DNA from 4 places in the Mesorhizobium calcicola genome. Region 4 is predicted to be linked to each of the others. Evidence: riboswitches for the same ligand, from Rfam matches in the RefSeq annotation. Region 4 holds a riboswitch; each other region holds the start of a gene.
What was found. A riboswitch is a leader RNA that binds a small molecule or an ion and turns the genes downstream of it on or off. The one in region 4 is predicted to bind thiamine pyrophosphate.

Region 1 (7,507 bases), on a different contig from region 4:
GCTTTCACGCTCGCACCAGGGCGCCAGCATACCGCCGGCGAACCACGACGCATTGCCGCCAAGGCAATGCCCAATCTCGGCAACGGTCACCGCCGCGCCGCGTGTGGCGAGCTCGAAGGCGGCGGTGAGGCCGGCGACGCCGGCCCCTTGGACAAGCACCTTCATGATCGCGCAGGCACCTGGGGCATGAGGGGCGCACCGGTCTCGTCCGCTGGCACATAGAGATCCCCACCTTCGCGGTATTTCGCCGCCATCGCCGCCATGCCCTCTTTCTGGGCCTCGGCGCGGATGTCGTGGGAAATGCGCATCGAGCAGAATTTCGGCCCGCACATCGAGCAGAAATGCGCCACCTTGTGCGCCTCCTTTGGCAAGGTCTGGTCGTGGAAGGAGCGCGCCGTTTCGGGGTCGAGCGACAGATTGAACTGGTCTTCCCAGCGGAACTCGAAGCGCGCGCGGGAAAGGGCATCATCCCTGACTTTCGCCGCCGGATGGCCCTTGGCGAGGTCAGCGGCGTGCGCTGCTATCTTGTAGGTGATCACCCCAATCTTGACGTCGTTGCGGTCAGGCAGCCCGAGATGCTCCTTGGGCGTCACATAACAGAGCATGGCCGTGCCGAACCAGCCGATCATGGCCGCGCCGATGCCGGAAGTTATGTGGTCGTAGCCTGGCGCAATGTCAGTCGTCAGCGGCCCGAGTGTGTAAAATGGCGCTTCGCCGCAGATCGCGAGCTGCTTGTCCATGTTCTGCTTGATCTTGTGCATGGGGACATGGCCAGGCCCTTCGATCATCACCTGGCAGTCCTTGGCCCAGGCGATCTTCGTCAGTTCGCCGAGTGTTTCCAGCTCGGCGAACTGCGCCGCGTCATTGGCGTCGGCGATGGATCCCGGACGAAGGCCGTCGCCGAGCGAGAAGGACACATCGTAGGCCCGGCAGATGTCGCAGATTTCCGCGAAATGCTCGTAGAGGAAGCTTTCCCGGTGATGGTGCAGGCACCATTTCGCCATGATCGAGCCGCCTCGGCTGACAATACCGGTAACCCGCTCGACCGTGAGCGGAATGTAATGCAGCCGCACACCGGCATGGATGGTGAAATAGTCGACGCCCTGCTCGGCCTGCTCGATCAGCGTGTCGCGATAGACCTCCCAGGTCAGGTCCTCGGCGATGCCGCCGACCTTCTCAAGCGCCTGATAGAGCGGCACCGTGCCGATCGGCACCGGCGAATTACGCACGATCCAGTCGCGAATATTGTGGATGTTGCGGCCGGTCGACAGATCCATCACCGTGTCGGCGCCCCAGCGGATCGCCCAGACCATTTTTTCGACCTCTTCGGCCATTGAGGAGGTGACGGCGGAATTGCCGATATTGGCATTGATCTTGACCAGGAAATTGCGGCCGATAATCATCGGCTCGCTTTCGGGATGGTTGATGTTGGCGGGAATGATCGCGCGCCCCCGCGCCACCTCGTCGCGCACGAATTCCGGTGTTACAAAATCGGGAATGTCCGCGCCGAAGCTTTCACCGTCTCGCGACAGCTTGTCGCGCAAAATCTCACGGCCGAGATTTTCGCGGATGGCGACGAATTCCATTTCGGGCGTGATGATACCGGCGCGGGCATAAGCAAGCTGCGTCACCGCCTTGCCGGCCTTGCCCCTGAGCGGGCGGTTGCGAACGGGGAATTCCGGCGTCAGGCGCTCGCCCACCGCAAATCCGTTGTCTTCCGGCCTGACATGGCGACCGTCATAGGCTTCGACATCGCCCCGCGCTGCGATCCACGCGTGCCTGCTTCGGGCAAGACCTTTTTCGATGCTCGTTTCGACCGCGGGGTCGGTATAGGGGCCGGACGGATCGTAAACCGTCACCGGCGGCTCGCCGGCTGTCGGGTGGACGTCGATCGCGCGCATCGGCACCCTGATCTGTGGATGGAGGAGGCCGGATTTGTGGATTTTTCGTGAGGCAGGTAGCGGTCCCGTCGAAACCGCTGGGGTCAAGGCATTCATTTGAGGCTCCTTTGCTCAATTGCATTGGAGACCCAGTTCTGTGCCGGAAGGATGAAAAGACGCTTTGGTCAACCTGCTCGAGACAGGTCTTCGGGCATAAACTCCCGCAAAGCGCTTGCACCGTCCCTACGCCAGTATGAACTGGATCAGGTTCAACGGGTCACTGCGCCGCGAAAGCCAGCAGTATCTCAGCCCCTTGCCGGGACTCCCCTGGTGAATGCCTCGAATTGAACGGGACGGCGCCGCTTTGTCAAGCGCCTTCGGACACGCTGGAGTCGGCGGGCGCGGATGGAAAGCTCGTGGATCGGGGCCAAGTCACGCGCGGGAGACCAGGGCAGGAATGGCCAAAGCCTTCTGCGACTCGTCAAGAATCGAGAAGGTGTATTGGCCCTGTGCGTCGAGATCGACGAATAGCGGAGGCGCCCGGTCCGATGATGTGCCAGAGCATCGAACCGGACCGGCGTAAAAGGCCCCGCCAGACGTGTCGGCGTGTCGTCAGCGCTATCCACCAATTCCCTCAGGCGCTGACGGGGAGATCGCGCGAAAGCGAAAGTGAAAAGCAGACCGCCATCGCGGACCATGCTGTTTGCCACCGCATATACGCCGCCGATCACCTGCTCGGCAGCGAGTCAACCAGCCGATCCATTGGCAGCACTCTGTTCAAACCGCCGGAAGCGGGGTTCCGTTTATCTGCCCGGCCGGCCGGCTTGTCCCCCGTCGGAAAAGTGGCCTTGAGGGACGGCTGGCAAGATTGAAGCGAAGTGTCCGTCGTTTCCCTTTTGGACGGCTGGCTATGTCGCACGCGAAAGCGCAGTGAGCTCGCAGGCAGGGGAGTTAGAGGCGACACACGGGCAAGTGGGGGGCTGATGCCTGACCGCCGTCCGAGCCTCAATCATCATACCGCCAGCGTTGATGCTTGCACCCTCGTCACAACTTGAGCGAGGAAAAGCGCGAACAAAATCGTGCCCTGCTTCAGATTCCGCCCATGCAGAGGTACTTCATCTCAAGATAGTCCTCGAGCCCATGGCGGGAACCCTCGCGCCCTATGCCGGACTGCTTCACGCCGCCAAAGGGCGCGGCTTCGGAGGACATGCGCCCGGTGTTGATACCCACCATGCCATATTCCAGGGCCTCGGCCACGCGCCAGACACGCTTCAGGTTGGAGGCATAAAAATAGGCGGCGAGGCCGTAGATCGTGTCATTGGCCTCGTGTACGACCTGATCGGCGTCGTCGAAGTTGATGATTGCAGCCAACGGTCCGAATGTTTCTTCTTGCGCGACTGTCATCTCGCTGGAAATACCGGTGAGGACGGTTGGTTGAAAAAACGTGCCCCTCGTGCCGATACGCTTGCCACCGCATCGAACAATACCGCCTTTTTCGACGGCGTCGGCGATATGGGATTCGATCTTGGCCAGAGCATGCTGATCAATCAGCGGCCCGATGGCAACCGCGGGATCGAAACCGTCACCAACCTGAAGTTGGCGAACCCGCTTCACGAATTTGTCGACGAATTCATCGTGAACGCCCGATTGGACATAAAGGCGATTTGCGGAAACACAGGTCTGGCCGGCATTGCGGAATTTCGCCTGGATCGCACCGTCGACCGCGGCATCGACATCGGCATCGTCGAAGACGATGAAAGGCGCGTTTCCTCCCAGCTCGAGGCTGACCTTCTTGATCTGATCCGAGCATTGGCGCATCAGCAGCCGCCCGACCTCGGTTGAACCGGTGAAGCTGATCTTGCGGACCTTGGGGTTGCCGCAGAGTTCACGGCCAACCGCATCACCTTCGGACGCATAGACCAGATTGACGACGCCTTCGGGAAAGCCAGCCTGATGGGCGAGCGCGAACATTGCGCCCGCCACGAGCGGTGTCTGTTCGGCCGGCTTGAGCACGATCGTGCAGCCGGCGGCCAGAGCCGGCGAGATCTTGCGCGCCACCATGGAAGCAGGGAAATTCCAGGGTGTGATCGTGCCGACGACGCCGATCGGCTGCTTGATCACCAGCATGCGGCGGTCGGTCGACGGGGCGGAGATCGTCTCGCCATAGATGCGATTGGCCTCTTCGGCATACCATTGCAGGTACGCCGCCGCATGCGATATCTCAGACTTGGCCTCAGCCAGTGGCTTGCCCATCTCGGCGGTCAGAATCGCGCCGAGGTCGTCGGTGTGGTCGACGATCAGTTGATGCCAGCGCCAGAGGATGTCGCTGCGCTCTCGAGCGGTCAGCGCCGCCCACCCAGGCTGCGCCATGTACGCTTTGTCAATCGCAGCGCGTGTTTCCTCGACTCCCATGTCGGGAAGCTCTGCCAGCAATTCGCCGGTCGATGGGTTGAGGACCACAAATGTGCGCTCACAAACTGGCGTGCCAAGGGCCGGGAGACGGTCAAGGTTGCCAAACAGGTCGGGAGATTTGAGATGGGGGATCAAAGGCGGGAGCAGCGGCAATGTCGGTTCCTTAAAGGCTTTCGGCCTGTCCGGCCGGGTGGACATCTACTGCGCACGTGTGGCTGTTGCATAGGACCACTCACGAAAAGTCGTGCGTCGCTGGAACCCGTGGACCTGCCGTGGGGGAGGCCGGCGGTCGGCCTTTCGCCTCACGAACCGTTCGCCAGCGGGCTTGGTCCACAGCCATTCGCCCAGGAGATCATTCGTCGTATAGCTCTTGCCCTGCTCGGCGCCGTCCGTTTCGGGTATCGCATCGGAGCCGTAGAGTGTTTCGTAAAGTGAGCCCAATAGGCGTTGGCCCCTGTTGAGCGAGCTGTGGCGTGTGAACAATCGGACCGCGAGCCGAGGTCCCGCCACACCGGCGATCTTCGGATCTACCCGTCGCATGTGGGGCGCGACATTAGAGCCGCTTCGGCATCCACGCTATGCAATGTTCGAGGCGTGCCAGTCGAGCCTTCTGCGAACGAAGCTCGTGACCAACGTTTTGCAACTTGGATTTGCCTTTGGACGCGGCCGCATTGATCAGTTCGCATTCAAGCCAAGCTATTCGATCTCGCATGTGCTGGGCCTCAGCCTGCCGTATATCTCTAATCCAACCTGGACCACGCATATTCCACGCTCACCATCTGCGCAGGCTGGGTAGCATCCGAAAACTAACGCCGGCAGATTCGAAAAACTCGAATTTTAACCGTTGCTAAAATTCGCCGCTCTGTCAGCTACCGGCTCGCTGTCGCGACCTTGAACGGCGACAGTTGCGCTTCCTTGCCTTTCGCGTCCGAAATAATCTTAATGGACTTCGTAAGAGCTTGTTCAGCGCCAGTATCTAAAGGAACCGCATGACACCGCGTCGCAGGCGTATTCTGGGCAAATCAATAGTCGTGACGATAATTGCAGTCGTCGCAACCTTCGGTTTGTCTTTTACGGCTCGGCTTGCGCTGCAGATGCCCATCGACTGGCTGAGCTGGGTGGAATGCACCTTCATTCCCATCCTCATCGGGATGCCGGTCAGTGCCTACATTTTCACCCAGGCGGAAACGATCCAGGAAACATGCGACAAGTTGGAGAAGTCTCATGCAGCCCTGAAAGAGACGCATAGCAGGCTCACCTTCGTCACCAGTCATGACCCGATGACAGGACTTCTTAGTCGCGGTGAATTCATCGCAAGGATGGATAGAAGCCGCGATGAAGGGGAATGCGACACCCTTCTCCTCATCGATCCCGATCACTTCTCGTCAATCAACGACAAGCACGGCCATGCCAAGGGTGACGAAGCTCTGGTTCGGATTGCGAAGGCGCTCATCTATACAACGCGCCCAGGAGACGGGATCGGTCGCCTTGGCGGGGAAGAGTTTGGGGTGTTGCTACGCCACATCCGCAAAGAGCAGGCAAAGACCATTGCGGAGAAGATCCGTCGTCATATCGAGCGGGTTCCTGGCGTGAAAGGGCAACAAGACGGCGTGAAGGTGACCGTCAGCATCGGTGGTGCGGAAATCCCTCATGGTGCAGATACTCAGGATGTCCTCCGCACTGCCGCACGATGCCTTTTTGAAGCGAAACAACGTGGGCGGAACCGCGTTTCGTTCGATTATGAAGCAGCCAAGTTGCGAGTCGTGACACCGTAACCAACCCCGTCTGGGAGAGAGGCCGATGGAAAAACACGCCGCGGCCTGGTGGTGCTGATGGATTTTTTTGGTGGACCGGTGGCCGTCGGTGCCACATTCGCTACGTCGGCCCGGCAGCGCTAGGCCTGGATTTGCAATTCCTCGGAGCGATGAGACCGCCCGGGCTTCAGATCGCGGGTCGTTCTGGGCCATGCGCGAGAGCGAGAGCGCAGGACGTGCTTGCTGACAATAGGGTCATTGCAGTGAGCGAGCTGCCGGCCGCCGATCTACCGGGCCTTGCAATTTTTCGTTTTTTGCTGCGCCCAACTCCAAAGTTCGGTTATGAATCGGGACTGGCCGGACGGCCTGCCCACGTTGCAATTGTTACAAAGGAACACGCATATGGCGACTGGAACCGTGAAGTGGTTCAACAGCAGTAAGGGATTTGGATTTATCCAGCCTGACAATGGCGGTCAGGATGTTTTCGTTCACATTTCCGCCGTTGAGCGAGCGGGGCTCTCGACCCTCGCCGATGGCCAGAAGATCAACTATGAAATCGAACAGGACCGCCGCACTGGCAAGTCCTCTGCTGGCAGCCTCAGCAAAGCTGGCTGAATCTTCTCCAGCGTCCTGGCAACAGCCGATGGACAAGGTGCATCCAGGCTGGGAAGCCAAAGCTGTTTGAAAGGGAAGGCGGGGCTGGACCCCGCCTTTTCACATTCCGGGCAGATGCAGATGGTGCCGATGGCAGCTTGCGCGCTCCACAAAAACCACGATTTCTGAAATCAGGCTGCGACCTTCTTGCGGGTCTGCTTCGTTGGCGCCGGCGTTTCCGGCTCTTTCGGTTTGCGGCCGAGCCCCATCGTCTTGGCCAACGCCGAACGCGCAGCGGCGTAATTCGGCGCGACCATGGGATAATCCGCCGACAGACCCCATTTGGCGCGATAGTCGTCTGGCGTCAGCCCATAATGGGTCGACAGATGGCGCTTCAGCGATTTGAATTTCTTCCCGTCCTCAAGGCAGATGATGTAGTCCGGTGTTACTGACTTCCTGATCGATACCGCAGGCTTGCGAGCCTCCGCTTCTTCTGCGGAAACGCTGGTGCCGGCAGTGCCTTTGAGTGCCGCGTGCACCTGGCCGATGAGGGCAGGGAGATCACCTACCGGGACCGGATTGTTGGAGACATAGGCTGAGACGACATCGGCGGTGAGCTCGATGAGGACGTCGATGTTGTTTTCGGCTTCTTCTGTCATGAAACACTCCGGATGCTTGAAAGACAGTCGGCGAAGTGTCGCTACATAGTGGCGGGTGCCGCGGAAAGCAATAAAGCCCAGGCAAGACTATTGCGATGCTCGTCCTGCACCGCGGTTGGTAGCAGCGCTTCCCGCCCATATCACGTTGATGGGGAGCTGATCGGCACTCTACGGCACTGCGGTTGTCGGCGAAAGTACCGCCATAGTG
Region 2 (7,507 bases), on a different contig from region 4:
CGGGCTCTGCGGCTTTGTTCTGGTGTTGGCGATAGCAGGGCTGCTGCGGCGCTCGCCGGCGCCAGAAGAGCCCGTCGGGCGCGGTACGCTGGTCTATCTCTTGTGGATGGGACTTGGCCCGGCGATCCTCGTCATGGTGGCGTCCCTGTTCACCGGCGCAGGCGAGGCCTGGGGCGCGCCGATGTACAATCTTGTTGGCGTCGTGGCGATCGCTTTGCTGGGCCACCGCCTCGGCGCCGTCGAGATGAGAAAGCTGGCGATCTGCGCGTTCATCTTCATCATCGCCATCTCCGGTGCCTATGCGGGCATCCGCTGGACGAAATGCAATTTGCGCGGGCACATGGACGCCGTCTGCTGGCCGGCGCAGAAGATTTCGGACGAGGCAGAGGTCGTCTGGCATGCGGCCGCGCCCGGTAGGCTCGACATAGTCGGCGGCGATGGCCTTATTGCGCCGCTGGCGGGCCTCAATGCCTATGACAAGCCGTCGATCTTCACCGACCTGAACATGCAGTACGCCCCCTGGATCACCAAGGAGCGGCTGCGCGACCACGGCATACTCCTGGTCTGGCCTGGGCGAAACGTGCCACCGTATCTGCAGGCGTGGCTGGGCAATATCCCGGTCAAGACAGTTCTTTTCGACTGGTCGCTCAAGGCGCCGCCCGTGGCGATCAGTTTTGCCGCCGTTCCGCCCGGCGCGCCGCAGTTGCCGAGTGCGATCGACAGCCTCGCCCAAACGAGCAACTGAACCAAGGTCGGCCGATCCGCTGGACGAAGCAAGAGACAATGCCCATTTATGAGTGGATCCAACTTGTTTTTGCGCAATTCCAGACGGAAAACCGCTACTTTCCTGAATTGCTTTTGAGGAGACGTGAAATGGCGACTTCGACCGAACGCGCAGTCCTTGCCGGCGGCTGTTTCTGGGGCATGCAGGATTTGATAAGGCGCTATCCCGGCGTCATCTCCACGCGTGTCGGCTACAGTGGCGGCGACGTGCCCAACGCAACGTACCGCAACCATGGCACCCATGCCGAAGCCATCGAGATCAATTTCGATCCGGCCATCATCGGCTATCGCGCGCTGCTGGAGCGCTTTTTCCAGATCCATGATCCGACGACCCGCAACCGGCAGGGCAACGATGTCGGGATGAGCTATCGCTCGGCGATCTACTACACCACCGACGAACAGAAGCGCATCGCCGAAGACACCATCGCCGATGTCGATGCCTCGGGTCTGTGGCCAGGCAAAGTCGTGACCGAAGTCGCGCCGGTCGGCGATTTCTGGGAAGCCGAGCCTGAGCACCAGGACTATCTGGAGAAATACCCCAACGGCTACACCTGCCACTTCGTCAGGCCGGGCTGGAAGCTGCCGGTTCGCGAGAAGGCCGTTTCGTAGGGTTCACAGCCCGGTTCCGGCAGGTATCGCCGCTCGACCCGGTCGTCGAGCGGCGTCATCGTATCCCAAACGCCTTTCAGTCTGTGCGCGTTGTCGTGTCGGTGAAGCCGCCGAGCTTTTCACCGATGTCCGAAAGTGCCCCTCGAACGATTGTCTCGACCGTGTCTTGCCTATCGGGATCGAGCAAACGAAGACCGTGTTGGATTGCATTGCGCCAGTTGGCGCCACGATTCCATGCTTCAGCAAACACCACGGCGAGGTCATCTTGCCGGCGGGCAGTTGCCATTGCTTCGACAAGCAAGCTTGCCTGAAGAACATCCTTTTCCCGCTTTGCGGCGCCGTTTGCATTCTTTTGGCGAAGGGAGGCGACAATCAGTTTGTGGACAGCATATCGCTCGGGTGAGGGGACCAGCACCGGGACTCCGGATCGATGCAACAGGACGGTTCTTACGGGTTCGCGGATCAGAAAATCCAGGAATCGCAAAGGCTGCGCCGATGCACCGCCCAATGACGGCATCGCGCTCGCGTGGTCAGCGTATTCGTCACTGCCCCGGTTTGGCGTCAGGAATTCGACCTTGTACCGGGAAGCGTTTTCGAACTGCGTTGTGCGACTGACATCCGTTCGGTGCGGAATTTCGCGAAACGAAGGATCGACGGCGCGCAGCACATCCATGATCGGCGGCAGACTGTCGTTCACTTCGACGGAAACGGAGTGAAATTGAGCAAAGTCGGCATCGCCTGTCTGCAGCGCTACCCCCGGTAGCCTTACGCCCAGATATCCGGCGTAGGTCTGGAACGCGACGGTGCCGACCAATACACCCCGCAGGCGGAAAAACCCGGCCTTGCCAAGGGCTTCAACGATATCACCGGTGAATTTTTCCGGCTCCATCAGCCCAGCCTCGCGTACAAGCGTCGACACGAGCTTGCGACGAGCCTTCAGGTCGCTCTTGATTTCCCTGAAGGCGGCGACGCGGTTTGCGATCTCGGGATCGTCGGCCGGGCCGACATATCGTCTTGTTGTCTTCGGCCTGGTTTCCTCAAAATACCAGTAGTCGCGGCCTTTTACAGGAACCCGCACGAAATTGCCCGCGGTCGAGAAGTCGGTTTGGAACGAGGCGTCCAGGCTTCGTTGCACCAGTTCAGCGAACAAGGTGCGATAAGCGATGTCGATCGGTTTCATCCTGCGTTCGACCAATGCCTTCAGGTTATAAGAAATTCGCGGTTCTCTTATAACTGCGCGCCTTTGCCTCGAATTTCAAGGGAGTTATAAGAAAATTGCGAAAACCTTATAACCGTCGAACTTCGTGTCTGGCTTTCCTCCATACTGTCGGACTGGCGCCACCCATCACACGCCACGGAGCAACCGATCGCGGCGGGGAATGAGCCGCGGGAGTTTTCAGGCCTGCTGCGTCGGATAGAGCGTCAGGATGTTGACATTGACCCTTGGTGGCTGCGAGACCGCGTAGAGCATGGCGGCGGCGATATCCTCGCTCTCCAGCTGCTCCATGTCACCCAGCCTTTGCTCGACCGCCAGCCGGACATCGTCGCGCATGTTGGCGGTGAACTCAGTCCTGACCGCGCCCGGCTCGATCACGGTTACGCGGATGCCGTCCTTGCCGATTTCTCGGCGCAGCGATTCCGCCATAGCGCTGGCCGCATGCTTGGTGCCGGAGTAGACCACCGATGGGTGGATGTAGCGGCCGGTTCCGGACGAAACGATGACGATGTGTCCCGATCCCTGCCGTTTCATCGCCGGCAGCGCTGCGTTGATCGTGTAGAGCAAAGCCAGGATGTTGATGTCGACCATTTCCCGGTATTCGCCGGTGGTGGTGTTCTGGAAGGGGGCAGCGACGCCGACACCAGCGACATTGAACAGCATGTCCACCCGGCCATAGTCGTCCAGCACGCGCCGGACCATGGCGGTTGCCTGCGCTTCGTTGGTGATGTCGGCCTCGATCGCGAGCGCCTCGCCGCCGGCGTCGCGGATGCGTCTGGCCAGATCGTCGAGCCGCTGCCGACGCCGCGCCGCGATGGCGACAATCGCGCCTTGCGCCGCCAATGCCAGCGCGGTTGCCGCGCCAATGCCCGAGGAGGCGCCGGTCACCAGGGCGATTTTTCCGTTGAGTTTCCGCATGTTCGTGGCTCCTGCTCAGAGAGAGATTCAGATACGCTCGATGCCGATGACGGCGCCGTTTGAGACATATTCTCAAGCTAGGCAGCAGACGGTTTTCGGAAAATACCATAGAATGACACGATATTCATTGGAGAACACGGCATAATGCGCGGCAGTGACTATGCGGAGCTGAAGGCCTTTGCCGCTGTTGTCGCGCATGGCAGTTTCGCCCGTGCCGCTGAAGATCTGCGGATTTCGGCGTCCACGCTCAGCCAGACGATCCGCCAGCTCGAAGCGCGGCTTGGCCTGCGCCTGCTCAACCGCACGACCCGCAGCCTCTCTTTGACGGAAGCCGGCGCACGCCTGCACGCGCGCTTCACGCCAGCCATGGCCGAGATGGAGGCGGCGGTCGGCGATGCGACCGCCTTGCGCGACACACCGGCCGGCGTCTTGCGCGTCCATATGCCCAGCGTTGCCGCCGCCACCTACCTGGAGCCGGTGCTTGGCCGTTTTTATGAAGCATGGCCGGACATCGTGCTCGACGTGATGATCGACGATGCCGCCATCGACATTGTTGAGGCCGGCTTTGATGTCAGCGCCAGGCTTGGCGAATTCCTCGAAGCCGACATGGTTGCCGTGACGCTTGGCGGCACACAGCGACAGCTCGCCGTGGCCTCGCCGGACTACCTCGCCCGTCACGGATCGCCGTCGGCACCCGCGGATCTGCTCCAGCACCGCTGTATCAATTGGCGCCGGCCGGGCAGTGTCGGCCTCTACGCATGGGAATTCGCCAGGGATGGCCAATGGTTCTCGGTCGCGGTCAACGGCCCGCTTGTCGTCTCCAGCCGCGACATGGCCATTGCGGCGGCCGTGCAGGGCGTCGGCATCGCCTTTTGGGCGGAAGACCTCGTGCGGCCGCTGATCGATGCCGGCAGGCTGGTGTCGCTGCTGGATGATTGGTGTCCGACCTTTCCCGGTTGGTTCCTCTGCTACCAGAAGCAGCGTCATACGCCGCCGGCCGTGCGCGCCTTCGTCGATTTCCTGTGCCATGCGCATACCGGTCGCCCGACGCTGCCAGATGGTTGAGAGTTTGTCGTTCCAACGGCCCGGTTTCGCAGGCCTGGCGCAATGCTTTTAGCGCAGCGCGCCGAAAAACGGCTTTCCGCTCGAATGGTGCTCTAACCCGCGCATCACAGGGGTGCTCCGTACGGTCGGGGCTGAGACGGGGGCGGCAAGCCCACAGACCCTAGAAGCTGATCTGGGTAATACCAGCGGAGCGAGGCGGGCGATGTTTTCAGGCGCACAGATTTCCCTATATCCCATGGCCGACTGTTTCGTCGGCGTCATCCTTGGCGCGCTGGGCGCGCTCGATCCCTACCGCGATCGGCTCAGGATCGAGACCGACGACATCTCGACTCTGCTGGTCGGGCCGCCCGAAGTGCTGTTTCCGGCGATGCGGGACCTGTTCGTGGCGGCGGCACGCGGTGGCAAGCATTGCGTGCTGTCGGCCACCATCTCGCGTGGCTGCCCGGGCGAGCCGGATCATCCGATCTGCCGCTCCGATGCGCTTGGCGGGCCTGTCAGGCCACTCGGTCCGCGCAAGGACGCGGCAATCGCGGCGGTGCGCGGCGCAGCTTTGGCCGGTCAGCCGGCGGCAGCGCAGTTCTCGCTCTATGTGATGGGCACCGAAGACCACATGGACGAGATCTACGGCTGCATCGATTTTCTCAAGCAGTCCGGCGTCTATGAGCGCTCCAAGCATTTCTGCACGAAATTGCGCGCTGATGCCGGCGCGATCTTTTCGGCGCTCGACGAAGCCTTCTGCCGTTTCGGGCCCGGCGCCGGCCACGTAACCCTCGACGTCACGGTCTCGGCCAACAGCCCGTCGGCCGTCTGAGCCAGCCGCGCTCTGCGCGCGACCCCGTCAAAGGTTATGTCCGGGGCCTCATCCTCAGTCGCTTCGCGCCCGATCGCGAGCCTTCTTGTCAAGGCAGCACCAGCCGCGATCTCGGTCGGGTTGCTCCTGCTGGCGTGGGACCTATTCCGGCATCAAGCCGACGACACGCCGGCGCCGTCGCGCGTGTTCGCGCAAGCGATGCTCAATCGCGAGGCGCTGGTCGACAACGCCATTCCCACCATCCGCGCCACGCTGATCGGCTTTGCCTTTTCGCTCAGCGCGGCCTTTGCGCTGTCGATGCTGGTCGACTTCTTCCAGCCGCTGCGGCGTGCGCTGTTTCCCGTCTTCATTGTCAGCCAGACCTTGCCGCTGGTGGCGGTCGCGCCATTGGTGGTGCTGTGGTTCGGCTTCGGACTGGTGCCCAAGATCATGCTGGTGGCGCTGGTCACCTTCTTTCCAATGCTGGTGGCACTGGTGCAGGGCTACGAGGCGACGGAGGCCGAGATCGGCCGGATGCTGCGTGCCATGGGGGCAGGGCGCTGGCGCGTCTTCCTCCTGGCGCGGCTGCCCTCGGCGCTGCCCTATTTCTTCGCTGGCCTGAGGATCTCCATCACCTATGCCGTGGTTGGCGCCATCTTCGCCGAATATGCCGGTGTGGCGAAGGGGTTGGGCATCTACATGCTCAACGCCAAGAACAATTTCCGCCCCGACCTGGTGCTGGCCGCCGTCGGCGTCAGCGCAGCGCTGACCCTCATCCTGTTTGGACTGACGGTGCTGCTGCAGCGTCTTGCCATGCCCTGGGAACGGGCCGTCGGCAAGCAACCCGCAAGGACGGGGCCACAGCAATGAGCCGGCTCGAGCTGCGGCATGTGCGCAAGGCGTTTGGCGGGCTCGACGTGCTCGCCGACATTTCGCTCAGCGTCGGCGCCGGTGAATTCGTCTCCATCCTCGGTCCATCGGGCGCCGGCAAGTCGACGCTGTTCCAGCTGCTGACCGGTGCGCAGCACGGCGAAGGCGAGATGTTCTTCGACGGCACGCCGCTCGATGACCACGGCAGGCATTTCGCCTTCATGCCGCAGCGTGACGCGCTGATGCCGTGGCGACGCATCCTCGACAACACGACGCTTGGGCTCGAAATGCAAGGCATCGGGCGCTAGGCGGCGCGGGCGCGCGTCGCACCGTTGTTCGCCGAATTCGGGCTTGCCGGCTTCGAGCGGCATTTTCCCGCGCAACTGTCCGGCAGCATGCGCCAGCGCGCGGCTCTGCTGCGCACCGTGGTGCAGGAGCGCGACATGCTTTTGCTCGACGAACCGTTCGGTGCGCTCGACGCACTGACCCGCGCCGCCATGCAGCGCTGGCTGGAACAGATGTGGCGGTACCACCGCTGGACGGCGCTCCTGATAACCCACGATGTGCGCGAAGCCGTCTTCCTGTCCGACCGCATCTATGTGTTATCGGCGCGCCCGGCCCGCATCTCCGTGAGATCAAGGTGCCGCTGCCGCGCCCGCGCGACCCAACCGGCTTGGCCGCATGGCAGGCAAGCACGCTCGAGGCAGAGATTCTCGACATCATCCTCAATCCGCAACTATCCGAAGGAAACGACCATGACTGACCTGACGCGCCGGCAGGCCTTGTTGCTCACCCTTGCCTCCGGCCTTCCGGTGGTTGCCAGAGCGGGCCGTGCCCAAGCGCAATCGGCGGCGCAAAAAATCACCGTCGCACTCGACTGGACAGTCAACACCAACCACATCGGGCTGTTCGTCGCCCGCGACAAGGGCTTTTACGGCGAGGCCGGGCTGAATGTCGACATCCTGCCCTACAGCGATACTGGTGCCGGAACGCTGGTCGCCAACCGCGTTGCCGATTTCGGCATCAACGGCACCATCAGCCTGTTCACCCAGAAAACCGCCGGAGCCGACCTGAAGGGCGTCTATGCCGTGGTGCAATCCGAAACCGGCCGGCTGGTGTTCAACGCGGCGCGCAGCGAGATCAAAAGCCCCAGGGACCTCGACGGCCTGACCTATGGCGGCTTCGGCAGCGCCTGGGAAAACGCGGTGATCGGCACCATCATCCGCCACGATGGCGGCGAGGGCAAATTCGGGACG
Region 3 (7,507 bases), on a different contig from region 4:
ATTCCGCCACTACGGCCTGCCGCTCGGCGACCTGATCCAGGAAGGCCATGTTGGCCTGCTTGAGGCCGCCGCCCGCTTCGAGCCGGAGCGCGAGGTGCGCTTCTCGACTTACGCGACGTGGTGGATCCGCGCCTCGATGCAGGACTACATCCTGCGCAACTGGTCGATCGTGCGCGGCGGCACCAGCTCGGCGCAGAAGGCGCTGTTCTTCAACCTGCGACGCTTGCGCGCGCGGCTGGCCAACGGCACCGAACCGCTGTCCAACGCAACGCTCTATCGTGAAGTGTCGGAGGCACTCGGGGTCTCCGTGGCCGACGTGGCGATGATGGATTCGCGGCTGTCGGCGCCTGATTCCTCGCTCAACATGCCGATTGCCGACGATGCGGGCTCGACCGAGCGGATGGATTTCCTGGTCTCCGACGATCCGCTGCCCGACGAGGTCGTCGGCGACAAGATCGACGTCGCACGCCGCTCGCTGTGGCTGCGGGAAGCGCTTCGCGCGCTCAACGCGCGTGAGCTGAGGATCATCGAGGAGCGCCGGCTGAACGACGAGGGGGCGACGCTGGAAGCGCTCGGCGAGACGCTTGGCATCTCCAAGGAACGTGTCCGCCAGATCGAGGCGCGCGCCATGGAAAAGCTCAAGGTCGCGCTGGTGAAGCAGAACCCGGAATTTATGGCGACTGCCGCCTGAACAGGCACCTTACTTGTCGGTGACGATCTTGACCTTGTCGCCGGCCGAAACCGCGGCCCCCGGCGACAGCGCATTGAGCACCCGGAACAGGTCGAGCTTGCGGTCGACACCAACCATCTGGGCGGACAGCGAACCCATCGTCTGGCCCGGTTGAACGGTGACGACGCGGATATGCAGCGGCTTCAGCGCCGCCTTTTCCGCAGCACTGAGGATGCGGAACGATCCGCTCACCGAACGCGCCACCGTATCCAGCGAGGTGCTGGCCGATGGTGCCGCGGTCAGCAGCCGGTAGACCTGGCCGCCGGCGCGGATCACCGCGATGTCGAACTGCCAGCCTTCGGCGCGGGCATGCGCGGTCGCCGCATCGTTGCCGTTGATCGTTTCCTGCTTGACGCTGCTGTCGTCGAGACCAGCCACCCAGCCGCTGCGGATATAGTCGGTCAGCGCCCGGTTCTTGTCGATGGAGACGCCGTCGAAGCGGATCGCTATGTCGCCCGGGCCGGTTGCGGTCACCGCCGCGGCCGAATTGTCGATGATGAAGCCTTCGGGCACCGAGAAGGACACGCCGAGGCCCGGATGCAGGAAGGTTTCGCCGCGCACATAGCCTTCCTCAGGTGTGTCGCCATAAAGCAGGCCGTCTATACCGGCGAGGAAGGAATCGCGGTCGCGCGTGCCGACGCCGGGCGCGCCGAACTGGCGGGCATGGCGCTGCGCCAGATCGATGCGCTGCGGCGTGTTGGGGTGGGTGGCCAGGAAGTCGAGGCTGGCGTCGGTGGCACCGCTGATCGAGCGGAAATCGGTATAGGCCGACATCGACTGCAGGAAGCGGCCGGCGGCGAAAGGATCGTAGCCGGCTTCGCCGATCGACTTGATGCCGATGGCGTCGGCTTCCAGCTCCTGGTTGCGCGAGAATTGCGCCAGCCTGAGCTTGCCGCGGATCAGCGCCGCCTTGGCGGTCGGGCTGTCGCCGAGGACATCGGAAACCACCTTGGTCGCCAGGCCTTCCTCCGCCTCCAGCTGCTGGCGTTGCAGGCCATGATTGGCGGTGACGTGGCCCATCTCATGCGCGATGACCGCGGCAAGCTCGGCCGAATCATTGGCCAGCGCCAACAGGCCGCGCGTGATGTAGAGATAGCCGCCCGGCAGCGCGAAGGCGTTGACATTGGGCGAATTCAGAATGGTGATGCGGTAGGTCTGCGTCGGGTTGGCCGACACGACGGTCAGGTTGCCGACCACCTTGGCGACCATGCGCTCGAGCTTGGGATCGGAATATTCGCCGCCATAGGTGGCCAGGATGCGCGGATGCTGCGCCTTGGCGAGTTCGGCGAGCTTGCTGTTGGCGGCGACGTTGTCGACCGTGATCGGCTTGTCGGAAGGCTGGAAGCCGGATTCCTGAACCTCGGGAGGCGTGAACATCTGGCAACTCGCCAACGCCACGGCAAGGCCGGCCAGCGCGAGAAAGCGCGCCAGCGGATTCATTCGTAGCCTCTCAACGCCGATCGCCAGAACGGCTTCCTTTCGGGTTCCGGCGCATGACCACGAAAATCGGGGGCGATCTTCGGAAAATATCATGCGCTATCTCAAACTGCTGCAGCATCCGTCGCGCGCCCCTCGGGGCAGGCGGCGGATGCTGCAGGCAAATCACGGCCTGTGCCGGACCAATAAGGCGGACCTAGCCACACTCCTCCGGTCATGGCAAGCAAGCGCCACATCGCCTGGAGCCGGTTTGACCGTAAATTATGTCCGCTTCCGGGCAATATCTCGTGATACGACATCGCCCGCACCGCCGATATAGCGCCGGAACGCTTCCGGACCAGCCCCGGTGAAGAAATCGTCCGCCTTGCCGGTTGCCGTGACCAATCCATTGTCCAGAAACACCATGTCTTGGCCAATGCGGCGGGCATCCTCCGGCTGGTGGGTGACGAACAGCACCGTCATGCCGCGTTCGGCGTGCACTGTGGCGACCAGATCCAGCATGTCGTCGCGCAGCGCCGGGCCGAGCGAGGCGAAGGGTTCGTCGAGCAGGAGCACCGGCCGATCGCGCACCAGAACCCGGGCCAGTGCGACGCGCTGGCGTTCGCCGCCGGAGAGCTCGCGCGGCAGGCGCTTTTCCTTGCCGCCCAGGCCGGTGCGCGCAAGCGCCTCGGCGATCGCGGCGCGGTCCGCTTCGGTCAGCCGCAAGGATGGCGAACGGCCGAGCCCGACATTCTGCTCGACGCAAAGATGGGCGAAGAGATTGTTTTCCTGGAACACCATCGACACCGGCCGCGTCGAAGGCGGCTCAGCGCTGACATCGACCCCGCCGATCAGCACACGGCCCGACCGCGGCGTCTCGAACCCCGCCACCAGGTTGAGCAGCGTCGACTTGCCCGAACCGCTCGGCCCCATGATAGCGGTGATTTTCGACGCGGCGAAATCGACATCGAAAACAAGCGGCGCCTCGCCATAGCTGAACGACACCCGGTCCAGCCGTACCGGAGCGCCCTTTCCAGACCTGCTGGCCGCTCCGTCAGGCATCCCGGTTCTTCTCCCTTCCCAGCCAGTGCGCCGCTAAGATCAACGCGAGACAGACGAGGCCGAGCAGCAGCGCCAGGCCGGCGGCGTCCTGCGTGCGGTAGCTGCCCATGCGCGCCAACAGAAGGTACGGCAATGTCTGCACGGAATCACTGCCGAACAGCGCGATGACGCCGAGGTCGCCGAGCGACAACGCCATGGCGAAGGCAAAGGCGGTGGCGAGCGGCCGCCGTAGCGACGGCCAGTCGACCAGCATCAACCGGTTCCAGCCCGCAATGCCGAGCTGCGCACAGAGCCGTTCGTGACGCTCGCTGGCCGCATCATAGGCGGGACGGACAGCGCGCAGCGCGAACGGCATCGCCATCACCGCGTTGACGGTGACGACCATGACCGGGGCGATGGCAAAGACATCCCCGACACGGCGCAGCAACAGGAACCAGCCGGCGCCGACGACGATCGGCGGCACGACGAGGACAAAACCGGCGCCGGTATCGGCGGCATGCTCGAGTATTGTCCTCGCGCCGGAGCGGCGGTTCAGCTCCAGCCCCCGGCGCGCCATGGTCAGCGCCAGCGACAGCATCACTGAAAGCAGCGCCGACAGGAAGGCGAGCACGGCACTGGTCAGTGTCGCCTGCCGCACGGCGGCCTCGCCGGCCAGCCGGCCGAGATCGGCGCCAAGCCCGGCCATCACAGTGGCCACCATCGGTCCGGCAACGAACAGCAGCGCGAGCGCGATGAGCACGACGTTCAGCCAGGTCTCGACCCCGCTGATTGAGAGATAGCGGCGCGGCGCAACCGGCAGATTGGTGTCGCCGACCACGTTGACGCCAAGCCGCGTCAGCGCCAGCACCACGACAAAGGTCAAGGCGATCTGCAGCAGCGTCAGCGTCACCGCGCGCGCGGGATCGAAATCGAAGCGCAGCGCCTGGTAGATGCCGACTTCGAGCGTCGTCGCGGCCGGCCCGCCGCCAAGCGTCAGCACAATCGTGAACGAGGTAATGCAGAGCATGAAGACAAGCCCGGCTACACCCGGCAACGCCGCGCGCAGCGTCGGCCACTCGATCAGCCGGAACGCCGGTTGTGCCCCCATGCCGAGCTGGCTGGCGAGCCGCCACTGATCGGCGGGAATGGTCTGCAGCGCCTCCAGGAACAGCCGCACGCCGAGCGGCAGGTTGAAGAAGACATGGGCGACGAGGATGCCCGACAGGCCATAGATGCCCGGCCAGCTCCCACCGCCGATCACCGTGAACGCGCCGGCGAAATAGCCGGCACGGCCGTAGAGGGCGAGAATGCCGAGTGCCGCGATGATGGCCGGCAGCGCCAACGGCACGGCGAACAGCTGCAAGATGAAGGCGCGGCCAAAGAAGCGTGGATGCCGCGACAGCGCGCGCGCCACGAGCAGCGCCGGCCCGACCGAAAGCAGCGTCGACAGCGCCGCCTGCCAGAGTGTGAAGCGGACAACGCGAAGCAGATAAGGATCGAAGGCTGCCCAGGCGCCGGAGAAATCGTGAGCGCCTTCGACGAGCAAGCCAGCAAACGCGCCGCCGATCAGCAGCGCGATTGCGGCGAGAGCAATGATGCCGGAGGTGATGCGGGGATCGGCTGGATGGCGCGCGGGCATGTCGCGCTACCCAACTCTGTGGTGGGTGCCAATTGATTGAAATGCTTGGCTAAGGTCGAGCTCCCGCCCACCCCCCTCTGTCCTACCGGACATCTCCCCCGCACGGGGGGAGATCGCGCGCTTCGCCGCCCAGGCCAATTTCCAAAATGGCAGGAATGAGCAAGGCGACAGAGCTATCGATCTCCCTCCTTGCGGGGGAGATGGCCGGCAGGCCAGAGGGGGGTGACTTGGCGCGAACATCTGGCGAAGCTTGAATCCTACTTGCTCATCACCGCCAGCCATTCATCGACCCAGGCCTTGCGATTGGCGGCAACGTCCTCGGGGCTGAACAGCAAGGTCTTGGTCGGCTTGACCAGTTTGTCGAAGGCCGGATTGAGCGGCTTGTCGGTCTTGCCGGATGGGAACATCCAGTTGGTCTCGGGAATGGCATCCTGGAATTTTGGCCCGGTCATGAAGGCCATGAACTTTTCGGCCAGCGGATTCTTGGCCCCTGTCGTGGTGATGCCGGCGACCTCGATCTGCAGATACTCGCCCTCCTCGAACGAGGCCGCCTTGTAGCGGTCGGTGTTCTCGGCGACCATGTGGTAGGCCGGCGACGTCGTGTAGGACAGCACCATCGGCGCCTCGCCCTTGGTGAACAGGCCATAGGCCTCGCTCCAGCCCGGCGTCACCGTCAGCACCCTCGCCTTGAGCTTGGCCCAGGCCTCCGGCGCCTTGTCGCCATAGACCGACTTCACCCACAACAGCAGGCCGAGGCCCGGAGTCGAGGTGCGCGGATCCTGGATGACGATCTTGTCGTCGGGGCTGCCTTCGACCAAGTCCTTTAGGCTCTTGGGCGGGCTCTTCAGCTTTTCGGTGTCGTAGACGACGGCGAAATAGCCATAGTCGAAAGGCACGAAAACGTCGTCGCTCCAGCCGCCCGGCACATTGACATCGGACACCGCGCCATGCGGCGCAAACAGGCCGGTGGCCTTGGCGTCGGCGGTCAGATTGGTGTCGAGGCCGAGCACGATGTCGGCTTTGGTCGAAGCCCCTTCCAGCTTGACGCGGTTGAGCAGCGCGACGCCATCGGCGACCGAGACGAAGTCGACATCGCAGCCGCATTCGGCCTCGAATTCCTTCTTCACCACGGGACCCGGACCCCAGTCGGCGGTGAAGCTCTCATAGGTGTAGATGGTGAGCTTGTCCTTGGCCAAGGCCGGCCCGGACAGGACCACGGCCATTGCTGAGACAAGAGAGTAGAGCAGCGTGCGCATCGGCGCCTCCTTCGTTCGAATTGAAAGGAATTGAGGCGTCGGACTGTCCGAAACGTCTAATCCCTCCGCCGGTACAAACCGGATCAGGTTCAGCGGGTTGGCGAGTTTGCCTCTCAGCCGGTCCGCGAAGATCGCGTCCGGCACCCCGTTAGAGCGTTTCGACACATAGGCCCGGCCGATCAACCGCGCAAGTGGCAGTTTGCCGGCCTTCCGTTTCCCGTGCCGGGCTGGTAAGGGCCACACGATATGTGCACATTCACCATCCTGCTTGGCGGCGATCTCATCCGCACGCCACGGCTCGACCGCCAGGTCGAAGGCTCGCGCGTGATCGCCGCCGATGCCGGGATCGGCCATGCGCGCATGCTGGGCCTTGTCCCGGAACTGTGGGTGGGTGATTTCGATTCAGTGCCGGCCAACCTGCCGGATGACCTCGCCGCGGTGCCGCGCCGGACCTTCCCGACGGAAAAGGACCAGACCGATGGCGAATTGGCCATCGCTGCCGCGCTGGAGCGCGGTGCGACCAGCCTGGTGCTCGCGGGCGCCTTCGGCGGCAAGCGCGCCGACCACGCCTTCCTGCATCTGGCGCTCGCCCTGCGGCTGGCCGAGGCCGGAGCAACGGTGCTTCTGAGCAGCGGCGCGCAGGAAGGCGTCCCGCTGCTGCACGGGAAAGCCGGGTTCGACTATGCCGACGGCACGCTGTTTTCGGTGCTCGGCTTTTCCGATCTTTCCGGCCTCACCGTCACCGGCGCCAAATGGCCGCTCGACCGCGTCAAGGTGGCGTTCGGCTCGTCATTGACCATATCCAACGAGGTCAAGGGTCGCCTCGAAATCATGCTCGGCCATGGCCGCGCATTGCTGCTCGCCCACCCTTATCCACTCCCTGAAAGCTGACATGGCCCCGCCCCTTCTCAATATCGACGGGATAAAACTGACCTTCGGTGGCACGCCGCTGCTCGATGGCGCCGCCTTGACGGCGTCGGCCGGTGACAAGATCGCGCTGGTCGGCCGCAACGGATCGGGCAAGTCGACGCTGCTGAAGATCGCCGCCGGCCTGATCGAGCCACAGGACGGCGAGGTGTTCCGCCAGCCTTCGGCGACCGTCCGCTATTTGCCGCAGATGCCCGACATGGAGGGTTTTGCGACGGTCCGCGCCTATGTCGAGGCGGGGCTTGGCCCTGCCGACGATCCATACCGCGCCAGCTATCTCATGGAGCATCTCGGCCTGTCGGGCGAGGAGCGGCCGAACGATCTTTCCGGGGGCGAGGCCAGGCGCGCCGCCCTCGCCCGCGTCATGGCGCCGGAGCCCGACATCCTGCTTCTTGATGAGCCAACCAACCATCTCGATCTCTCTGTCATCGAATGGCTGGAAGAGGAGCTTAGCCGCACCTCCTCGGCGCTCGTCGTTATCTCGCACGACCGCCGCTT
Region 4 (7,507 bases):
GGCGCGCCGACCAGGCTGGCGAGTTGGCCAAAACTCCAATGCGTGGGTGCAACAGGGGCATGCGCATCGGGCAGCATTAGCCACAGGCGCTCCCGATCGTCGCGGCTGGCGTCGACGCGGATCAGTTCGCTTTCGACGAGGCGGGTCTTGATGCGTTCGGTTCGCCATTTCACCGAATTATGGAGATCGGTGAGAGAAAGGTAGCGCTCGTCGGCCGGCCGATTGAACCACTCCGACGACACGCGACCGATACGCTGGCCGCGGCTGACGTCGACCTTGTAACCGGCACGCGCGTTACGGACGGGCGTGTGAAATTCCATTTGTGTCATGGTTGCTGCTCCGCGGCGGACGCCGGGAGCCTCTCTCCCGGACCTTCACCCGCCGCTGCAGGCCCGCCCGCCCTCTACCTCTGCCGGCATCCCCGCCCGCCGCCAGAAGCGCCGGCATTGCAGCAGAGTTTGCGCCAGGTGGCTGGCGCACGAAGTGTGAAGGCCGGCAAGGTCTGCTGGCCCTATTCGGCCCTCGGCAATACATGTATGAAACGAGCCGACGTCATGGCAGGCGCAGACCGCACCAAGCTCGGTATTGAGGGTGTAATTGGATGTCGAGCAGGTTCGTCCGACCCGTGGTGGTGCAAGTTGGCCGACATGACCGTGAGCGCGTCATTTTCGATGTGAACGACGCGGCCACGATTCTGCTCCGGAGCTTCCATGATCAGACGAAGAAGCGGAAACTGGCTATGGATGCATGCCTTCAGGTTCTGCGTGGCGAAGCCCACCCGCTGGTTGCCAGACGGGCTTTCGTTGTGGCGGCGTTAGAAGCGAAAATTCTGCGCAGTGATTGAGTTCCAAGATTATAATAGCCTCAATTACTTCAAAACCCCCGCAAGAGCAGTAACGCAGACAAATAGATCGAACGAACGCTTACTCTTGTAGCCGCGATACATAGCTGCGTATCGAGTGCTGCGCTCGTCGCGCAAGATTGATTCGTTGGATCATCCGCCAAGCTCAGGTTTGCGGCGGAGGTCTTTCCGGTTGGTGGAACGCAACCCTGTCGTCGCCGCCAGAAGGGCCGCATTGCTTCTCCGGCACGCCGTCGGCGCTGCCCCCCTTGCGGATCTCCACGACGACGGGCTCGCCGTCGATGACCTGCATGAGGGCCTCTGGAGTTGTCGAAGAAGAAGCCGCCTCACGCACAAGCCGCAGGACATCGACCGCTTCGTGCCGCACCAGGCCAATGCCCGCATTTTTGATGCCGTAGGGAAAAACCTTGGCCTTGCCGATCGTGCTGTCGTCAAGACGATCGCCGAATACGGCAATTCTTCCGCCGCGACGATCCCGCTGTCGCTGTCACTGGCCACCAGACGAAGCCATTTCGGCCTGGCGAAAAAGTTCTTCTGGCGGCGGCGGGAGCGGGCTTGAGCGGCGGCGCTGTCGTCGTTGGAATATAGCCGAGCGGTGGCCGCCCACGGGCCAAAACTGTCCGAGTGATATGGATGGCCGGTCGACAGGCGCTTGACAAAGCCGCGCCTGCCCGTTCAACCTGAGACATTCACCAGGGGGAGTCCCGGCAAGGGGCTGAGATACTGCTGGCTTTCGCGGCGCAGTGACCCGTTGAACCTGATCCAGTTCATACTGGCGTAGGGACGGTGCAAGCGCTTTGCGGGAGTTCACGCCCGAAGACCTGTTTCCAAGCAGGTAGATCAAAGCGTCTTTTCATCCTTCCGGCACAGAACTGGGTCTCCAATGCATGAGCAAAGGAGCCTCAAGATGAATGCCCTCACCCCCGCCGTGTCGACGGGACCACTGCCCGCTTCACGCAAAGATCCACAAATCCGGCGTCCTCCATCCGCACATCAAGGTGCCGATGCGCGAAATCTCCGTCCATCCGACGGCGGGTGAACCGCCCGTCATCGTCTACGATCCGTCGGGCCCCTACACGGACCCGACTGTCGAAACCAGCATCGAAAAGGCCTCGCCCGGCTTCGCCACGAATGGATTACGGCACGCGGCGATGTCGAAGCCTATGAGGGCCGTCATGTCCGGCCGGAAGACAACGGATTCGCGGCGGGCGAGCGCTTGACGCCGGAATTTCCGGTCCGCAACCGGCCCGCTCAGGGCCAAGGCCGGCAAGGCGGTGACACAGCTCGCCTACGCGCGCGCCGGCATCATCACGCCCGAAATGGAGTTCGTCGCCATCCGCGAGAACCTTGGACGCGAGATCATGCGCGGCAAGCTGCCGCGCGACGGTGAGAGCTTCGGCGCGGCGATCCCCGACTTCGTCTCGCCGGAATTCGTGCGCGACGAGGTGGCGCGCGGGCGGGCGATCATTCCCGCCAACATCAATCATCCCGAGAGCGAGCCGATGATCATCGGCCGCAATTTCCTGGTGAAGATCAACGCCAATATCGGCAATTCGGCGGTCACTTCATCGATGGCCGAAGAGGTCGAAAAAGATGGTCTGGGCGATCCGCTGGGGCGCCGACACGGTGATGGACCTGTCTACGGGCCGCAACATCCACAACATTCGCGAATGGATCGTGCGCAATGCGCCGGTGCCGATCGGCACGGTGCCGCTTTACCAGGCGCTGGAAAAGGTCGGCGGCATCGCCGAGGAGCTGACCTGGGAGGTCTATCGCGACACGCTGATCGAGCAGGCCGAACAGGGCGTCGACTATTTCACCATCCACGCCGGTGTGCGACTGCACTATATCCCGCTGACCGTCGACCGGGTCACGGGCATCGTCTCTCGCGGCGGCTCGATCATGGCTAAATGGTGCCTGCACCATCACCGGGAGAGCTTCCTCTACGAGCATTTCGAGGAAATCTGCGACATCTGCCGCGCCTATGACGTGTCCTTTTCGCTCGGCGACGGCCTTCGTCCCGGCTCGATCGCCGACGCCAACGACGCTGCACAATTCGCCGAGTTGGAGACGCTCGGCGAGCTGACGCAGATCGCCTGGGCGAAGGACTGCCAGGTGATGATCGAGGGCCCCGGCCACGTGCCCGATGCACAAGATCAAGCAGAACATGGACAAGCAGCTCGCCGTCTGCGGCGAGGCACCGTTTTATACGCTGGGGCCGCTGACGACCGACATCGCGCCGGGCTACGACCACATCACCTCCGGGCATCGGTGCGGCGATGATCGGCTGGTTCGGCACCGCCATGCTCTGCTACGTCACGCCGAAGGAGCATCTCGGGCTTCCCGACCGCAATGACGTCAAGACCGGCGTGATCACCTACAAGATCGCCGCGCATGCCGCCGACCTGGCAAAGGGGCACCCGGCAGCGAAAGTCAGGGATGATGCCCTTTCCCGCGCGCGCTTCGAGTTCCGCTGGGAAGACCAGTTCAACCTGTCGCTCGATCCCGAAACCGCGCGTTCCTTCCACGACCAGACCTTGCCCAAGGAAGCACACAAGGTGGCGCATTTCTGCTCGATGTGCGGGCCGAAATTCTGCTCCATGCGCATTTCTCACGACATCCGCGCCGAGGCGCAAAAAGAGGGCATGGCGGCGATGGCCGAGAAATATCGCGCAGGCGGCGACCTCTACATGCCGGCGGATGAGGCCGGCAAACCGCCTACGCCGGCGGAGGCGCATGAGCCGTCATGAAGGTCCTGGTCAAAGGGGCCGGCGTCGCTGGCCTCACCGCGGCCTTCGAGCTTGCCACGCGCGGCGCGACCGTGACCGTTGCGGAGACAAGGCATGGCCTTGGCGGCAATGCGTCGTGGTTCGCCGGCGGCATGCTGGCGCCATGGTGCGAGCGGGAAAGCGCCGAGCAGCTGGTGCTGGATCTCGGACGCGATGCCGCCGAATGGTGGGAGGCGGTGTTGCCCGGCCAGGTGACACAGGCCGGAACACTGGTTGTGGCCGCGCCGCGCGACGCGGGCGAGCTCGACCGCTTCGCCAGCCGCACGTCAGGCCATCGGCGTGTCGACGAAGACGAAATCGCGCTACTGGAGCCCGACCTCGCCGGTCGCTTCCGCCGTGGACTGCTTTTCCCCGACGAGGCTCATCTCGACCCGCGCCAGGCCATGACGGCACTCCATGACAGGCTCACGGCCATGGGTGTCGAATTCTGCTTCGGCGCCGACGCCCGGCATGCTTTGGGTTTCGATCGCTGGATCGACTGCACGGGTATGGCAGCGGTCGACGACAGGCTGCGCGGCGTTCGCGGCGAGATGTTGATCCTGCGCACGCCCGACGTCTCGCTGTCGCGCCCCGGTCCGGCTGCTGCATCCGCGCTTTCCGCTCTATGTGGTGCCGCGCACCGACTACCGTTTCATGATCGGCGCGACGATGATCGAAAGCCAGTCCGGGGGATCGATCACAGTCCGTTCGATGATGGAGTTGCTCGGCACTGCCTGCGCTCTGCATCCGGCCTTTGGCGAGGCTGAGGTCCTTGAAACCGGCGTCGGGGTTCGTCCAGCTTTTCCCAACAATCTGCCGCTGGTCGAAGCGAGCGGAGACACCGTCAGGATCAACGGCCTCTATCGTCATGGCTTTCTTCTGGCCCCGGCCATGGCGCGCCAGGCGGCCGAATTTCTCCTCAGCAAAGACAAACCCGTGGAGCTTGCCTCATGAAATTGACCGTAAACGGCGAAGCGCATGAGGTTGCCGCGACCACGCTGGCAGAGCTGCTTGCAGCGCTCGACTATGAGGGCGATTGGCTGGCGACGGCCGTCAACAGCGACCTCGTGCACAAGGCCAGGCGGGCCGAATTCCAGTTGAGCGACGGCGACTGGATCGAAATCCTCTCGCCGATGCAGGGAGGCTAGCATGTTCGAGCTTTTCGGGACGCCACTTCCCTCCCGGCTGCTTCTCGGCACGGCGCAATATCCTTCGCCGGCCATCCTTGCTGATGCGGTCACGGCGTCGGGCAGCTCCGTGGTGACCGTCTCCTTGCGGCGTGAGATGGCGGGCGGCAGGGCCGGCGAAAAATTCTGGTCGCTGATCCGATCGCTCGGCACGAAAATCCTGCCCAACACTGCTGGCTGCCACTCCATCAAGGAAGCGGTCACGACTGCGAACATGGCGCGCGAAGTGTTCGGAACGAGTTGGATCAAGCTCGAAGTGATCGGCAACCACGACACACTACAGCCGGACGTGTTCGGCCTTGTCGAAGCCGCCCGCATCTTGTGCGAGGACGGCTTTTCGGTATTCCCTTATACCACCGACGACCTCGTCGTCGCCGAGCGGCTGCTGGAGGCTGGCTGCAGGGTCTTGATGCCGTGGTGCGCGCCGATCGGTTCAGCCCTCGGGCCAGTCAACATCCCGGCGCTGCGCTCGATGCGCGGGCATTTCCCCAACGTTCCGTTGATTGTCGATGCCGGACTTGGACGTCCGTCGCACGCGGCAACCGTGATGGAACTCGGCTTTGACGCCGTGCTCCTGAACACGGCGGTCGCCAAGGCGGCCGATCCGGTCGGCATGGCGCGAGCATTCGCCAAGGCGGTCGATGCCGGCCGCGAAGCCTTCTGTTCTGGAATGCTCGAACCGCGCGAGGTCGCGATGCCGTCAACACCGACGATCGGAAGGGCAGTTTTTTCATGAAGCTCGATCCCTTCTACCTGATCGTCGATAGTGCCGCCTGGATCGAACGGCTGGTCCCACTCGGCGTCAATCTGGTTCAGCTTCGCATCAAGACCGTGGATAAGGCCGCGTTGCGCGCGGAGATCCGGAAGGCAAAGGCCTTGTGCGCCCAGCACCACTGCCAGCTCATCGTCAACGACCATTGGCGCCTGGCAATCGAGGAAGGCTGCGACTTCGTGCATCTCGGCCAAGAGGATTTGCAAAGCGCCGACCTCTCGCGGATACGGGCAGCCGGCCTAAGGCTCGGACTGAGCACCCACGATCATGCCGAGCTGGAAACGGCCATGGCGGCCAGACCCGACTACATCGCGCTCGGTCCGATCTATCCCACCATCCTGAAAAAGATGAAATGGGCGCCGCAAGGGGTCGAACGGATCAGCGAGTGGAGGCGGCGAGTCGCGCCGACTCCCCTAGTCGCCATAGGCGGCCTCAACCCTGACCGGCTCAACGGTGTCTTCGCGGCTGGCGCCGGCTGCGCGGCGGTGGTCACCGACATTACATTGAATGCCGATGCCGAGGCGCGCACGCGAGAATGGATCGAAAAGACAGACCGATGGCGCTGAAGCGAGAACCGCATGTACTTGTCGTCGGTGGATCGGACTCCAGCGGTGGTGCCGGAATTGCGCGCGACATCGAGACGATCTCTTCCATTGGCGTGCGCACCTGCCTTGCTCTCACTGCAGTGACGGTGCAGACACACGACACCGTCAGGGACATCCGTCATCTGCAACCCGGCCTAGTGGCCGATCAAATGCGGGCGGCACTTCAGGCCAACGAGGTGGCGGCCATCAAGATCGGCATGCTCGCAACCGCTGAGATCATCGCTGCCGTTGCCGCCGTGCTGCTCGAAATTCCGCAGGTACCGGCAATCCTCGACCCCGTGCTCACCTCGACCTCAGGCCGGGCGCTGCTGGAAGCCGACGCCGTCGTCGCCATGAAGCGTGAACTGATGCCGCTTTGCCGTCTCGTCACACCCAATCTCATCGAGCTGGCGCTCTTGGTTGCCTCGGAACTGGCACCGGATGAGGACGGCGCAGTGTTGCAAGGCCAGGAGCTGCTGAACGCCGGAGTGCAGGCCCTGCTGATCAAGGGCGGCCATGCAACAGGGACTTCGTTCGACGGATATCCTGCTGCGCTCCGGTCAAGAACCCATTCGCTTCGATGCGCCGCGTCTTGCAGTATCGATGCGTGGCACAGGCTGCATGCTTGCCAGCGCGATTGCGGCGCATCTTGCAAAGGCAAAGCGGCTCGAAGACAGTGTGCGCGAAGGCAAGCGGTTTGTGTTCGAGCAGCTTCAGAGGAATTCAACCGAATGACCGCAGCCCGCATGCCGAGTTGAGGCCCGTCGCCAGCTCGGCCGTTTGCAATGGGGAGACCGATATCTGGCTCCTTCGGCCCCGCGAAGGAGGGTCAGGCAGCGGCTTGCTTCAACGCTTGAACCGAGCGTTGCGCCGACTCCACCTCGACATTGTCGATCAGCCGCGTCTGGCCGAGCCAGGCGGCGACGAGCAGCCGCGCCGGTCGACCCGGCGTGGCCATCAGGGCAAGATTATCGCCGGCGCGAAGTTCGAGATACTCCACCCGCGAAAAGCCCGCAGCCAGGATCGCCTGTCGAGCCTCATGCAGCAGGCGCTCTACGGGTTCTCCGGAGCTTAGCCGCCCGGCAGTTTCGAACAGGATCTCTGCCAGTCGGGGCGCGGAGGGGCGCTCGGCGGCGGACAGTCGCGTGTTGCGCGACGACATCGCCAGCCCATCCGCTTCACGCACGGTCGGACAGGCGACGATCTCGATCGGAATATCAAGGTCACGCACCAGGCGTCGCACGACTTGCAGCTGCTGAAAGTCCTTTTCACCGAAAAACGCCAGATTGGCGCCGGTCTGCAGGAACAGCTTCGTCACCACGGTCGCCACGCCG

Region 1: linked by a shared signal. The riboswitch ahead of thiC (phosphomethylpyrimidine synthase ThiC) and the one ahead of thiC (phosphomethylpyrimidine synthase ThiC) in region 4 are both predicted to bind thiamine pyrophosphate.
Region 2: linked by a shared signal. The riboswitch ahead of ACFSQT_RS36835 (YkoF family thiamine/hydroxymethylpyrimidine-binding protein) and the one ahead of thiC (phosphomethylpyrimidine synthase ThiC) in region 4 are both predicted to bind thiamine pyrophosphate.
Region 3: linked by a shared signal. The riboswitch ahead of thiB (thiamine ABC transporter substrate binding subunit) and the one ahead of thiC (phosphomethylpyrimidine synthase ThiC) in region 4 are both predicted to bind thiamine pyrophosphate.

What each region holds. Positions count from the first base shown of each region.
Region 1 covers NZ_JBHUGY010000027.1:66,985-74,491, reverse strand. Annotated here, with positions in the region: gene thiO (glycine oxidase ThiO) at 1-165, opposite strand, end outside; gene thiC (phosphomethylpyrimidine synthase ThiC) at 162-1,997, opposite strand; TPP riboswitch at 2,103-2,219, opposite strand; gene ACFSQT_RS17145 (NAD-dependent succinate-semialdehyde dehydrogenase) at 2,970-4,445, opposite strand; gene ACFSQT_RS17140 (GGDEF domain-containing protein) at 5,282-6,067, shown strand; gene ACFSQT_RS17135 (cold-shock protein) at 6,449-6,661, shown strand; gene ACFSQT_RS17130 (Ros/MucR family transcriptional regulator) at 6,832-7,299, opposite strand.
Region 2 covers NZ_JBHUGY010000076.1:1,710-9,216, forward strand. Annotated here, with positions in the region: gene ACFSQT_RS36810 (glycosyltransferase family 39 protein) at 1-745, shown strand, start outside; gene msrA (peptide-methionine (S)-S-oxide reductase MsrA) at 874-1,392, shown strand; gene ACFSQT_RS36820 (nucleotidyltransferase family protein) at 1,469-2,572, opposite strand; gene ACFSQT_RS36825 (SDR family oxidoreductase) at 2,789-3,526, opposite strand; gene ACFSQT_RS36830 (LysR family transcriptional regulator) at 3,671-4,591, shown strand; TPP riboswitch at 4,690-4,803, shown strand; gene ACFSQT_RS36835 (YkoF family thiamine/hydroxymethylpyrimidine-binding protein) at 4,794-5,402, shown strand; gene ACFSQT_RS36840 (ABC transporter permease) at 5,439-6,251, shown strand; partial or broken gene ACFSQT_RS36845 (ABC transporter ATP-binding protein) at 6,248-7,014, shown strand; gene ACFSQT_RS36850 (ABC transporter substrate-binding protein) at 7,007-7,507, shown strand, end outside.
Region 3 covers NZ_JBHUGY010000038.1:132,371-139,877, reverse strand. Annotated here, with positions in the region: gene ACFSQT_RS25840 (RNA polymerase factor sigma-32) at 1-691, shown strand, start outside; gene ACFSQT_RS25835 (M48 family metalloprotease) at 701-2,170, opposite strand; gene thiQ (thiamine ABC transporter ATP-binding protein) at 2,429-3,208, opposite strand; gene thiP (thiamine/thiamine pyrophosphate ABC transporter permease) at 3,201-4,826, opposite strand; gene thiB (thiamine ABC transporter substrate binding subunit) at 5,084-6,082, opposite strand; TPP riboswitch at 6,126-6,240, opposite strand; gene ACFSQT_RS25815 (thiamine diphosphokinase) at 6,329-6,973, shown strand; gene ACFSQT_RS25810 (ABC-F family ATP-binding cassette domain-containing protein) at 6,975-7,507, shown strand, end outside.
Region 4 covers NZ_JBHUGY010000016.1:135,173-142,679, forward strand. Annotated here, with positions in the region: partial or broken gene ACFSQT_RS09055 (hypothetical protein) at 1-329, opposite strand, end outside; gene ACFSQT_RS09060 (DUF982 domain-containing protein) at 602-844, shown strand; gene ACFSQT_RS39750 (hypothetical protein) at 1,008-1,154, opposite strand; partial or broken gene ACFSQT_RS09065 (3-oxoacyl-[acyl-carrier-protein] synthase III C-terminal domain-containing protein) at 1,197-1,450, shown strand; TPP riboswitch at 1,548-1,663, shown strand; partial or broken gene thiC (phosphomethylpyrimidine synthase ThiC) at 1,770-3,612, shown strand; partial or broken gene thiO (glycine oxidase ThiO) at 3,609-4,612, shown strand; gene thiS (sulfur carrier protein ThiS) at 4,587-4,778, shown strand; gene ACFSQT_RS09085 (thiazole synthase) at 4,780-5,553, shown strand; gene ACFSQT_RS09090 (thiamine phosphate synthase) at 5,550-6,155, shown strand; gene ACFSQT_RS39790 (bifunctional hydroxymethylpyrimidine kinase/phosphomethylpyrimidine kinase) at 6,146-6,931, shown strand; gene panC (pantoate--beta-alanine ligase) at 7,003-7,507, opposite strand, start outside.